DNA from 4 places in the Streptomyces sp. NPDC059224 genome. Region 1 is predicted to be linked to each of the others. Evidence: riboswitches for the same ligand, from Rfam matches in the RefSeq annotation. Region 1 holds a riboswitch; each other region holds the start of a gene.
The links. A riboswitch is a leader RNA that binds a small molecule or an ion and turns the genes downstream of it on or off. The one in region 1 is predicted to bind cyclic di-AMP.
Positions count from the first base shown of each region.

Region 2: linked by a shared signal. The riboswitch ahead of ACFXI4_RS15580 (M23 family metallopeptidase) and the one ahead of ACFXI4_RS39635 (transglycosylase family protein) in region 1 are both predicted to bind cyclic di-AMP.
Region 3: linked by a shared signal. The riboswitch ahead of ACFXI4_RS32515 (C40 family peptidase) and the one ahead of ACFXI4_RS39635 (transglycosylase family protein) in region 1 are both predicted to bind cyclic di-AMP.
Region 4: linked by a shared signal. The riboswitch ahead of ACFXI4_RS15050 (transglycosylase SLT domain-containing protein) and the one ahead of ACFXI4_RS39635 (transglycosylase family protein) in region 1 are both predicted to bind cyclic di-AMP.

Region 1 is NZ_JBHZAN010000053.1:37,880-40,821, forward strand. It holds gene eno (phosphopyruvate hydratase) at 1-687, opposite strand, end outside; gene ACFXI4_RS39635 (transglycosylase family protein) at 1,077-1,748, opposite strand; cyclic di-AMP (ydaO/yuaA leader) riboswitch at 1,752-1,923, opposite strand; gene ACFXI4_RS39640 (transglycosylase family protein) at 2,132-2,942, opposite strand, start outside.
Region 2 is NZ_JBHZAN010000013.1:20,836-23,777, forward strand. It holds gene ACFXI4_RS15570 (PrsW family intramembrane metalloprotease) at 1-19, shown strand, start outside; gene ACFXI4_RS15575 (aldo/keto reductase) at 33-1,004, opposite strand; gene ACFXI4_RS15580 (M23 family metallopeptidase) at 1,160-2,194, opposite strand; cyclic di-AMP (ydaO/yuaA leader) riboswitch at 2,202-2,362, opposite strand; gene ACFXI4_RS15585 (hypothetical protein) at 2,537-2,872, opposite strand.
Region 3 is NZ_JBHZAN010000033.1:9,392-12,333, forward strand. It holds gene ACFXI4_RS32505 (ATP-dependent Clp protease proteolytic subunit) at 1-418, shown strand, start outside; gene ACFXI4_RS32510 (hypothetical protein) at 426-734, shown strand; cyclic di-AMP (ydaO/yuaA leader) riboswitch at 1,066-1,279, shown strand; gene ACFXI4_RS32515 (C40 family peptidase) at 1,283-1,756, shown strand; gene ACFXI4_RS32520 (ATP-binding protein) at 1,800-2,258, opposite strand; gene ACFXI4_RS32525 (helix-turn-helix domain-containing protein) at 2,473-2,942, shown strand, end outside.
Region 4 is NZ_JBHZAN010000012.1:142,736-145,677, reverse strand. It holds cyclic di-AMP (ydaO/yuaA leader) riboswitch at 1,098-1,293, shown strand; gene ACFXI4_RS15050 (transglycosylase SLT domain-containing protein) at 1,299-1,787, shown strand; gene ACFXI4_RS15045 (HAD family hydrolase) at 1,797-2,603, opposite strand; gene ACFXI4_RS15040 (hypothetical protein) at 2,732-2,942, shown strand, end outside.

The sequences.
Region 1 (2,942 bases):
CTTGATCGCCTCCAGGATGAGGTCGAGCGCGGCGCGGTTGGACTCCAGGTTCGGGGCGAAGCCGCCCTCGTCGCCGAGGCCGGTGGACAGGCCCTTGTTCTTCAGGACCTTCTTCAGGGTGTGGTAGACCTCGGCACCCCAGCGCAGCGCCTCGGAGAAGGACTCCGCGCCGATCGGGGCGATCATGAACTCCTGGATGTCGACGTTGGAGTCCGCGTGCGAGCCGCCGTTGAGGATGTTCATCATCGGCACCGGCAGCAGGTGCGCGTTCGGGCCGCCCAGGTAGCGGAACAGCGGCAGGTCGCTGGCCTCGGAGGCGGCGTGCGCGACGGCGAGGGAGACGCCGAGGATGGCGTTGGCGCCGAGCGAGCCCTTGTTGTCGGTGGCGTCCAGGTCGAACATGGCCTGGTCGATCAGGCGCTGCTCGGTGGCGTCGTAGCCGACCAGCTCCGGGCCGATCTGCTCGATCACGGCGAGGACGGCCTTCTCGACGCCCTTGCCGAGGTAGCGGTTGGGGTCGCCGTCACGGAGCTCGATGGCCTCGAAGGCGCCGGTGGAGGCGCCGGAGGGAACGGCGGCACGACCCGTGCTGCCGTCGTCGAGGCCGACCTCGACCTCGACCGTGGGGTTGCCTCGGGAGTCCAGGATTTCCCGGGCTACGACGACGTCGATGGACGGCACGAGCATCTCCTTCTTGGGATGTGACGCTGGTTGTGCGGGCGCACGCGGGCCTGGTCGGCCCTTGCTCAGCCTTGCGACTAGAGCCTAACCGTCCCGGGCCCGTGAGCCAGCCGACCGACCGGCCCGTGGACACAGAGACGGTACTCATTGTTCATGCACGGAACAAAGGGGGGTCCGATGAAGAACGGAAGAAGAGCGGGTCAAGGAGAGGACCACCGCACGAGGACAAAGAGAAACCCCGCCCCGGCGCGTACGGGGGAAGACGCACCGGAGCGGGGAGCCGTGGGGGACGGGGGTGGCCCTCATGTGGTCCTCACCGCGGGGACCACGGTTGTGTGAGCGCTGTGGTTCGGCCGGGCGCCGCCTGTCACTTCGGGGTGCCCGCCTCCCGGGGCCTACTTGAGGTGCAGCTGCTGGCCCGGGTAGATGAAGTCGGCGTCGTCGACGATGTCCTTGTTCAGCTTGAACAGCGCCTGCCAGCCACCCTTGACCTTGTGCTTCTCGGCGATCGAGCTGAGCGTGTCGCCCTTGACGACCTTGTACTCGCCGTCGCCCTTCTTGACCTTCTTGCCGGTCGGGGTGGTGACCGTCTTCTTGGCGGCCGGACGCTCGGCGGAGCGGGAGGCGGCCTGGGTGTCGGTCGAGCGGGTGGCGGTGCCGCTGCTCGACGAGCTGGTGCTGCCGCCGGTGTGGGCGGCGCCGGACAGGCCCGTGCCGCAGACCGGCCAGGCACCCTTGCCCTGCGCGCCGAGAACCTTCTCGGCGATCTCGATCTGCTGCGCCTTGGTGGCCTGGTTGGCCTGCGCGGCGTACTGCGTGCCGCCGTACGCGGCCCAGGTGGAGGCGGAGAACTGCAGACCGCCGTAGTAGCCGTTGCCGGTGTTGATGGCCCAGTTGCCACCGGACTCGCACCGGGCGACGGCGTCCCACTCGGAGGCGGTGGCGGCCGAGGCGGTGCCGGTGGCCATCAGCGGAGCGGCGATGGCGACACCGGTGACGCCGGCGAGCGCGGCGACGCGGGCGGCCTTGGACGGACGACGGTGCTTGCCCTTGCCGGAAAACAGCATGGAGGATCCCCTCACCGACGCCTGCGAGGTGAGCTGTCGGGTTCGGGCCGAATGAGTTGCCCGGCCGCACACCTCACGGTGCGCGGCTTCACCCCGAGCCGGACACGGCAGCCTCAACCACCGGTCCCGGCACCTACCTTGGGTCCCCCGCTCCTGCCTACGGCGCTTGACGCGACGACTGTTCCCGGGTGGCCGCTGGCAGGACTCGGCGTTGCGGCGGCCGGGGCTCGTGGTGACGAGCGGCCTCGACCGTAAACAGGCGATCCGGCGAATATCAAAGATGATCAGGGCTTCTGAGACTCATCCCACACTTTCACCAAAGCGGACATTTGGCTTCGAAATAGGGCGGGCGGAAGCGTCAACTCCCGCCGGTTTCAATCCGTTTAGCTACTGAGTTTCAGGGTCTGACCGGGGGCGATGTGGTTCGGGTCGGTGCCGATGTCCGCCTTGTTGGCGGCGAAGAGCGCGCGCCATCCGCCGTCGAGGTCAAGGGAGTCGGCGATGGAGGCGAGCGTGTCGCCGTCCCGCACGGTGTAGGTGCCGGCACCCGGGGAGGCGTGACGTCCGGAAGACGTCGCACTCTGACCGTTTGTCACGCTTTCGTCCGCCGAGCCGCCGCGGTGCTTGCCGCTGCTGCTGACGGCTCCCGTGTCGACCAGATCCCAAGAGCTGCCCGTCTGCCACGAATTGTCCGAGTCGTCGGCTTCGGGCACCACGGGGTTCTCGCTCACCTCCGGGGTGCCGGAGCCTTTGGATCCCGACTTGTCCGTCTTCGTGGAGCCGGTGGAGGCGCCCTTGCCGGAGTCGCCCCTCCCACTCGGGGACGGGGTGGCCGAGTCCGGGTCCGTGGCGCCCGACGCGTCCGGCGAGGAGTCGGACGATCCGGTATCCGATGAACCAGATGAATCCGATGAACCAGATGAAGAGGACGAATCAGACAGCCCGGGGGACGAGTCGGAGGAGCCGGACGTGTCGCCGGATCCGCCGAGGCCCGTGTCGACGTTCACCGAGGAGTCGTCCGAGGACAGCCCGGCGAACAGGGCACAGGTCCGCCAGGGCTTGGTGCCCTGGTCGGCGAGGATCTTCTCGGCGACGGCGATCTGCTGCGAACGGCTCGCCTGGTCCGGCGTACTGGCGTACTCCTGGCCGCCGTGCTCGTCCCAGTCGTCCTGGGACATCTGCAGGCCGCCGTAG
Region 2 (2,942 bases), on a different contig from region 1:
CCCGGTCTCCGACCCGTAACGGAGTCGGCGCGTCAGGCGGAGGCCGCCGTGAGCCGCGTCAGTTCCTGCTCCGTCAGCTCCAGGTCCGCCACTCCGAGCAGCGCCGGGAGCTGTTCCACCGTGCGGGCCGAGGCGATCGGGGCCGTGACGGTGGGCTGGGCCGCGAGCCAGGCCAGGGCGACCGTGGGGACCGGGGCGGAGTGGGCCTCGGCGATCTCGTCGAGGGCGGTCAGGACCTGCCGGCCCCGCTCGGTCTCCAGGTACGGGGCGGCGCGGCCGGCGCGGGCGCTGTCGACCGTCGTACCGGGACGGTACTTGCCGGTCAGGAAGCCCGCGGCCAGGGAGAAGTAGGGGACCGCGGCCAGGCCGGTGCGGGAGGCCAGTTCCTGGAGGGGGCCCTCGTAGGTGTCGCGGGAGACCAGGTTGTAGTGGGGCTGGAGGGCGACGTACCGGGCGAGGCCCTCGCGGTCGGAGAGGTCCAGGGACTCCTGGAGCCGCTCGGCGGTGATGTTGGACGCGGCGATGTGCCGGACCTTGCCCGCCCGCACCAGTTCGTCCAGGGCGCCGACGATCTCCTCTACGGGGATCTCGGGCTTGTCGAAGTGCGTGTAGTACAGGTCGATGTAGTCGGTGCCGAGGCGGCGCAGGGAGGCGTCGGCGGCGGCCTTGATGTTGGCGCCCGACAGGCCGGGGTACTCGGGGTGCTGACTGACCTTCGTCGCGATGACGACGTCGGCGCGGTTGCCGCGCGCCTTGACCCACTTGCCGATGACGGTCTCGGACTCACCGCCGTGGTGGCCCTCGATCCAGGCCGAGTACGAGTCGGCGGTGTCCACGAAGTTGCCGCCCGCGGCCGTGTACGCGTCCAGGACGGCGAAGGAGGCTGCCTCGTCGGCGGTCCAGCCGAAGACGTTGCCGCCGAGGCAGAGCGGGAAGACCTCGAGGTCGGATGCGCCGAGCTTGCGGAGGGAGCGGGGAGCGGGAGAAACGGAAGAAGGGGTCATGCCTCAGTTCAACACCGGCTGCCCGCGGACCCATGGCGCCGCAACGCGAAGTTCTCGTAAAAGCGGAAGGCCCCCTCCGACTCCCGGACGCACCGGACCGGCGGCCCTGACGTCGGGGGGTCGTCATCAGGGCCGCCGGGGTTCAGTGGGCTCCGTCAGGGGGTGAGGCCCTTGCCGCGCAGCCACGTCATCGGGTCGATGCCGGTGGCCTGACCGCCGGGGTGGACCTCCAGGTGGAGGTGCGGGCCGGTGACGTTGCCGGTGGCGCCCACCCGGCCGATGACGTCTCCGGTGGCGACCTTCTGGCCGACCTTGACGCCGATCGAGGACTGGTGGCAGAACCACAGCTCGGTGCCGTCGTCGAGGGTGAGGATCGTGCGGTAGCCGTACGAGCCGGCCCAGCCGGCCTCCGTGACGGTGCCACTGTGCACGGCCTTGATCAGGGTGCCGGTGGGGGCGGCGAAGTCGAGACCGGTGTGGTAGCCGGAGGCCCACATGGAGCCGGCCTGCCCGAAGGTGCCGGTGATCGTGTAGGAGACGACCGGCAGCGTGTACTGCTTGGCCAGCGCGGCGAGCCGCTTCTGCTCGGCCTGCGCCTTCTCGGCGGCCTGCGCCTGCTCCTTGGCGTCGGCGGCCTTGGCGGCCGCCGCCTTCTCCGCCTTGGCCTCCGCGTCGGAGACCGCCTTGTCGGCGGCGGCCACGGCCTTGGCGGTGGCCTTGACGTCGATCTGGGTCTGCTGCTGCTCGGCCTGGGCGATGATCCGGCTGCGCAGCGCCTCACCGGCGTCGGAGGAGGAGTCCGCGTCGGTGGCGGTCGTCGTGGTGACGCTGCTGAGCGCGGTCTGGGTGGCCTGGTGGCCGCCGCCGTCGCCGAGCAGGGAGTCGACGGAGGACGGCAGGTCGGGCAGCGAGATGGAGACCGGCGGCTTGCCCGTGTTGGCACTGGCCATGCCGCCCGCGCCGACGGCAGCGATGACGCCGACGCCGAGGACCGTGGAGCTGCGGGCGAGACCGCCGCCGCGCTGCTTGGCGACCCGGTGCCGGCCACGAACCGGGGCGAGGGACTCCTCGGTGGGGTTCCACTCCTCCCAGGGACCCTCGTCGGTGCGGTGTCCGTCGTAGCCGTAGACGTCGGGCTGACGCTGGCTGGGCACGAACGGGGCTGTCGGAGCAGGCCGGTTGGACGCCACGCGGGCGCACTCCTTTCCTTCCGCTGCCTACCGGGTTAGCTGACGGGTTCGGAGCAGGAAGGTCTCCTACGCGCGTATACCGACCGATTGGTGCCCGGTGGTACTTGCGCGATTCACCCCATGGTGGTGGTTCCCCGGTTCCCTTGCGGGATTCGGCGCGTGCGCACGGAGCCGTCGCGGGTGACGGCTGGGACGACCGCGCTGCGTTATCGAACGTTAATAGACCCGGATGGCAGATTCCAAGCCGTTCTCCTTGATCATTACGCATTCGAAGCCTGGACTTACCTGCCATGACCAATCAAAAACGGTCGAGTTGACCATGCATTCCGCGCGACTCAGGAGTCACACGCGTTTTGATGGTGACTCAGATGGTGCGCGGAGGGCGGTCGGACGTGCACCGAGAGTGACGACCCCGGCGGGGACGGGTGCCCACGCCCCAGGGACCGCCGCACGGCGAGGCAGCGCCGTGCCGTCCGGCGGGCCGCCGCCGGTGCACCGGCGCACCTCGGCCGCGCGCCCGCCGCGGCCTCCTGCCGGTCGCCGGTCGCCGGTCGCCGGTCGCCGGTCGCCGAGGCGGACGATCCGGTTGATGCCGATGGCGAGGGCGGCGACGGTGAGCACGGTGACGATCCCGGTGGCGGCGCCGGTGTCCGGCAGGAGGCCGCGGCGGGCGCGCACGCCGCAGGTGGCGAGGAAACGTGGCGACGCCCGCGAGGAACGTGGTGCGCAGGGACGAGAGGGGTGCGGC
Region 3 (2,942 bases), on a different contig from region 1:
GGGCGGCTCGTTCAGCGCGATGGCCGCGATCTACGACACGGTCCGGTACGTCACCTGCGACGTGGAGACGATCTGCCTCGGGCAGGCCGGGGCATCGGCCGCGGTGCTGCTCGCGGCGGGCACCCCGGGCAAGCGCTCCGTGCTGCCGGGTGCGCGGGTCGTGCTCAAGCAGCCGTCGCTGCCGGAGCCGGTACAGGGCCAGCCGAGTGATCTGGTCGTCCGGGCGGCGGAGTTGGACAGGACCCGCGGGCTGCTCGAGGAGATGCTCGTCCGGCACACCGGGCGGACGGCGGCCCAGGTCCACCAGGACCTGGAGCGGGACCTGGTGCTGGACGCGCGGGCGGCGCTGGCGTACGGGCTGGTGGACCGGATCGTGCAAAGCCGCAGGAGCACCCTCGACCTGCCGGACGCGGGGTGAGTGTCCGATGCTGCCACCGGAGCTGCCGCCGCTGCCCGCGCTGACCCGCGCCGAGGGCGAGTTGGTCGACCGTTACCTGGACGTGGTCGACCTGCTGGGCCGGATCAACCCGGCGCAGAACGAGGACACCTATCGTGGGCTGCGCGCCGCGCAGGCGCTGGTGCGCGCGGCGGCCGAGCTGCGCGACGCCCTCGCGCTGATGCACCGGCGGGGCGAGACGGAGCTGCACGGCGACACGCTGGCACGGGCGTTGCGGGTGCTCGACGGCGAGCGCCGGACCGCGCGCGTCGCACTCCCGCCCGACTGCGTACGGTGACGCCCGCCGACGTCCGGGGCGAGACGTCCACCGGTCGATGGGACCGGAGTTGAAACGACCCAGTGGGGTTACGGCCGTTCGGCGGAGTGTGGCGTGGTTTTACCTGACCGCGGGGGCCGCTCAAGATGCGCGCACGAAGGGGCCCGCGAGGGGTTCCGGTGCAGGTCCGGGGCTACGCAGGGCAGTTGACGACTAATCGAACACAACTCTGTCCACCCGAACGGGTGGGTGGTGAGTAACCCCACAAATCCCCGATTCGGTTGGGATTTTCGGACACGCGTGAGTGAGGATCCCTGTCTGACGACAAGCCCCCGCCACCGCGGCGGGGCGATCCGTGCGGACGCCGAGTCCTGCCGCCGCCCGGATGACCGGTCGACGGAAGTGGATCGGCAGGAGTGGAGGACCCGAGCACGACGGGTCGCCGGCACGGTCGCACCACGACCGGACCGGGCAGCCCTTGGGGTGAAGCCGTGGCAACGCGGCCGGGCAACTTCGCCAGCCCGAATCCGACAGGTCATCCTTCACAGGCGGCTGACGAAGGGTTGCGCATGACTGCGCTCAATCGTGTCCCGTCGCTGATGGCGCGGGCCGGCACGGCCTCGGCGCTCACCATCGCCGCCGTGGGCGGCTCCATCGTGATCCCCGGTGTCGCCTCCGACGCCTCGGCCGCCACGATGGGGACGAAGGCACTTCAGGTCGCGGCCTCGAAGAAGGGCGCGCCCTACAGGTGGGGTGCCACCGGACCGAACCGGTTCGACTGCTCAGGGCTCACCCTGTACTCGTTCAAGAAGGCGGGCAAGAAGCTCCCGCGAACGGCGGCCCAGCAGTACAACAAGACCCGTCACATCTCGGCCGGCAAACGCAAGGCCGGTGACCTGGTCTTCTTCCACTCGGGTTCCAGCGTCTACCACGTCGGCATCTATGCCGGGAAGGGACGGATCTGGCACGCCCCGAAGACCGGGGACGTGGTGAAGCTCCAGAAGATCTGGACGCGGAGCGTCTGGTACGGCCGGGTCAGCTGACTCGCACAGCGGCACCCCTCAGCAGGCCGGCGGGAACTCGGGGCTACGGTTCCTGCCGGCCGGCTGCGGTGACCGTGCCGGCCCGGACCGCCCAGGGCAGTTCGATGAAGACGGTCTTGCCGCCCTCCCGGGTGGGGCGCACCCGGAGCTTGCCGCCGCACTCCGCGGTGAGCCAGCGGATGATGACCATGCCGCGCCCGTTGTCCTGCTGCACCGCGGCAGGGAGTCTCTTGGGGAAGCGCGGATGGCTGTCCGTGACGCCGATGCGCAGCTGTTCGTCACGGTCGAGGACGAGGTCCACCGTGAAGGTGGGCGACTGGCCGAAGGTGTGCTGCACCGCGTTGGTGGCGAGTTCGGAGACGATGAGGCGGATGGTGTCCGCGGTCTCCGTCTCCGGTGGCAGCCCCCATTCGGCGAGGGTGCCCAGCGCGTAGGAGCGGGCCGTGGAGACCGAGGCGGGATCGCTCGGCAGAGTGATGGATGCTTCCAGGTGGTCTGCCATGGCGACGTCGTCCCTTTCCCACGGGACCGGAGTCCGACACACGGTGCGGATGGTTCGAGTACGGTCCCGGACTGGTGCTTCTTCGCCAGACTGCCATTACCAGGGTGGCCAGGGGAGCGATCCACCAAGATATGCATATATCTGTCGCTCGATGCGGTGAACTCTGCGACCCCAGAGTGTATTTGGGCGGCTCGGAAGGAGTAAGGAGTAGCCCATGCAGAACGGTCCCGCGGTGCGCCGTCGGAAACTGGGCTCCGAACTGCGCACTCTGCGCACCGGCGCCGGGCTCACGAGCGGTGAGGCCGCCCGTCTGGTGGGCTGGCATCAGTCGAAAGTGAGCCGGATCGAGACCGGCGCCAGCGGTGTGAAACCAGCCGATGTGCGGTTACTTCTCGACGCGTACGGCGTGGTCGAGGGGCAACTGCGCGAGTTGCTGCTGGTGTTGGCGGGGGCGGAGGACACCGCCGGGCGACACCACTGGTGGCACGCCTATCGTGGCGTACTGCCGCCCACCTACCGCGATTTCATCAGCCTGGAGTCGCAGGCGCGTGCGATGCGCACGCTGGAGACCTCGGTCGTACCGGGGCTGCTGCAGACCCCCGAGTACGCGCGTGCCGTGACCCGGGCGGCCGTCGACGGGCTCGACGACGAGGCGCTGGACGCCCTGGTGAAAGTGCGGCTGGC
Region 4 (2,942 bases), on a different contig from region 1:
TACGACCTGACATGCAATGACTTAACAGGATGTGCTGGTGCTTGTCCCGAACCAGGGGGCGAGCCGTGTCCCGGACCGGGTCCTGAACCGGATCCCGGACCAGCACCGACACCGGGTCCGGCCGCGGATCGTCCCGCAGACCTCCGTCCGTGGACGGTCGCGCCACCTCCTGCCGACGTCACCTGCCCGGAGGTACCCCTTCCGCGGTCCGCCGCGTTCCGATCCACCCCCGTATGCCCCCTCCTCCACGAGATCAGACATGCGCGATCAGACATGCGCGCGGGCGCGCGTGGGGCCCGGTCCCGGCCGGCGCGGTGCGGGCGGACTCACGACCCGCGAGCAGCCGACGGCGCGGCCTCGGCACGGACGAGGGCGTGAACACGGTCGGGGGCTCCCGCGGTCGGCACCCCTCGGGACGCGTCCCCCTCGGGACGAGGACCCGCGCGCCCGGGCCGCTCATGACGCTCGCCGCGACCCCCAATCCCCGGACGGCCGCCAGGACAACGACGCGCGACGGGGCGGAGGTTCCGCTCTCACGGAGGACACACGCGCATGGACGATCGCTCGGCCGCCGTCGAGTCGTGACGCCTGCGCCCCGCCCTCGGCGTGACCGGAATCACGTACCGCCACACGGGAACTCCCGGCACCTCGGCATCCACCCGCCCAGGTCCGTCGGTCCGCTCACCTCGAAGCGAAATTCCGCTTAACAAGGCAATTCGGACAATTCATGGAATCACTTGTGATGTGCACCACTTCACTCGCTCCAATCGAGGCAATCCATACAAATGGCGGAGCGGGGCTATTCCCTCGACACCCGAAAAGGCGGATTCAATCAATCCCCCTTTGTCCGATTCGCCGTAATTGCCACTTCGTGAAGTGGGTCACGTGGCCCTGAGTGCCACCGAGGCGGTAAGGCGACCCTCTCTCTCCTTTTCCTGTTGGCGAGTTGAGGCTTGGCAACCGCAAAGGATCAAGTACCCCATACGACTCAGACCAAGGTCAATCGGCGTGTTGGGGGAATCAGGTACTTGTTCCGGACATGTGCTCTCGCATACGTTCCGGCTCACCGGGCGGACGCCAAATCCTGCCGCCGCCCGTCGCGACCATCAACGAGTCCATTCGCACGGCAGGAGCGGGGGAACCAGGTAAGTCGCCGGACCGGGCGACCGACGTCACCGACGGACGTCGTACCGGAACGGCTAGGGGTGAAGTCGCCTCGCCTCAGGGCGGTGCGACCGGGAACTCCCCGAGCCCGAACCCGACAGCTCACCCCGCAGGCGACGGAGAGGAACCACGACATGTCTGCTGCCCCTCAGCACCGCCGCCCCCGCCGTAACCGCGTCATCCGCACGCTCGCCGTCGCCGGTACCGGCGCCGCCGTTCTCGCCCTCCCGCTCATCGGTGCGACCGCCGCCTCCGCCGCCACGTCCACCACCTCGACGGCGTCCACGACGCTCGCCGGGTACCCGAACAACCTCGACGGCTGGATCCGCGAGTCGCTCGCGATCATGGCCGAAAAGAACATTCCGGGCAGCTACAACGGCATCTACCGCAACGTGATGCGTGAGTCCTCCGGCAACCCCCGGGCCATCAACCTCTGGGACTCCAACGCGGCCGCCGGCATCCCCTCCAAGGGCCTGCTCCAGGTGATCGACCCGACGTTCAAGACCTACCACGTGGACGGCACGTCGTTCGACGTCTACGACCCGGTCGCGAACATCACCGCCGCCTGCAACTACGCCGCCGCGCGGTACGGCTCGATCGACAACGTGCACGGCGCGTACTGACCGGCGCCGTCAGGTGAAGAGCCTTTCGAGGACGACGGCGATGCCGTCGTCCTCGTTCGACAGGGTGATCTCGTCGGCCACCGCCTTGAGTTCGGCGTGGGCGTTGGCCATGGCCACCCCGTAGGACGCCCAGTCGAACATGGGGATGTCGTTGGGCATGTCCCCGAAGGCGATGGCCCGTTCGGGGCTCAGCCCCAGATGGTCGGCGGCCAGTGCCAGCCCGGTCGCCTTGGTCACCCCGCACGGCTGGAGCTCGACCGTTCCCGGCCCCGACATGGTGACCGTCGCGAGCGATCCCACCACCGCGCGCGCGGTCGCCGCCAGTTCGTCGTCCGACAGGGTGTGGTGGCGCAGCAGCACCTTGCTGATGGGCGCGCACCACAGGTCGTCCCGCCGGCCCACGCGCAGCGCGGGCAGCGTGGGGTGGGGCATCAGATAGCCCGGCTCGATGAGCGTGAGCCCGTCCACGCCGTCCTGGTCGACCGCCGCGTACACCTGCCCGACCTCGGCCTCGATCTTGCCCAGGGCGGTCTCGGCCAGCTCCCGGTCCAGGGTGACCGACCACAGCAGCCGGTCCGCGCCGGCGTCGTAGAGCTGGGCGCCCTGGCCGCAGACCGCGAGTCCCGTGCAACCGAGGTCGTCCAGGAGGGGGCGCACTCTCGGCGCGGGGCGGCCGGTCACCACGAGATGCCGGGCGCCGACCCGGCCCGCCCGCGCGAGCGCGGCGAGCGACCGTTCGGAGAGGGTGTCGTCGGCACGCAGCAGTGTGCCGTCCAGGTCGGTGGCGATCAGTGAGTACGGGGTGGGTGCGACCATGATCAGAGAATACGGACAGCACGCCCCTGAGACTCACTGTGCGTTTCGGCCTCAAATGGCGCCCGCCGTATCGGCGATGGGGCGTTGCCGGTGGCGCGCGTTACGTTCTCGGTGGGTCGGCGGTACCGATGGGGCTGGAGCGGCGTGGTGACGGACGGACCGGAGGACTTCCGGGCGCATCTGCTGGAGGCGGCGACCGGGACGCGGCGGACCCCGGCGAGGCAGGCTGGAACTGCGCCTGCCGGCTCATCGACGGCTTCGAGCGGCTGGGCGACTGCCCCGGGGACCCGGTCGGCGGTGCGCTGTGCACCGAGGAGACCAGGCGGCTCGGACTCTGGT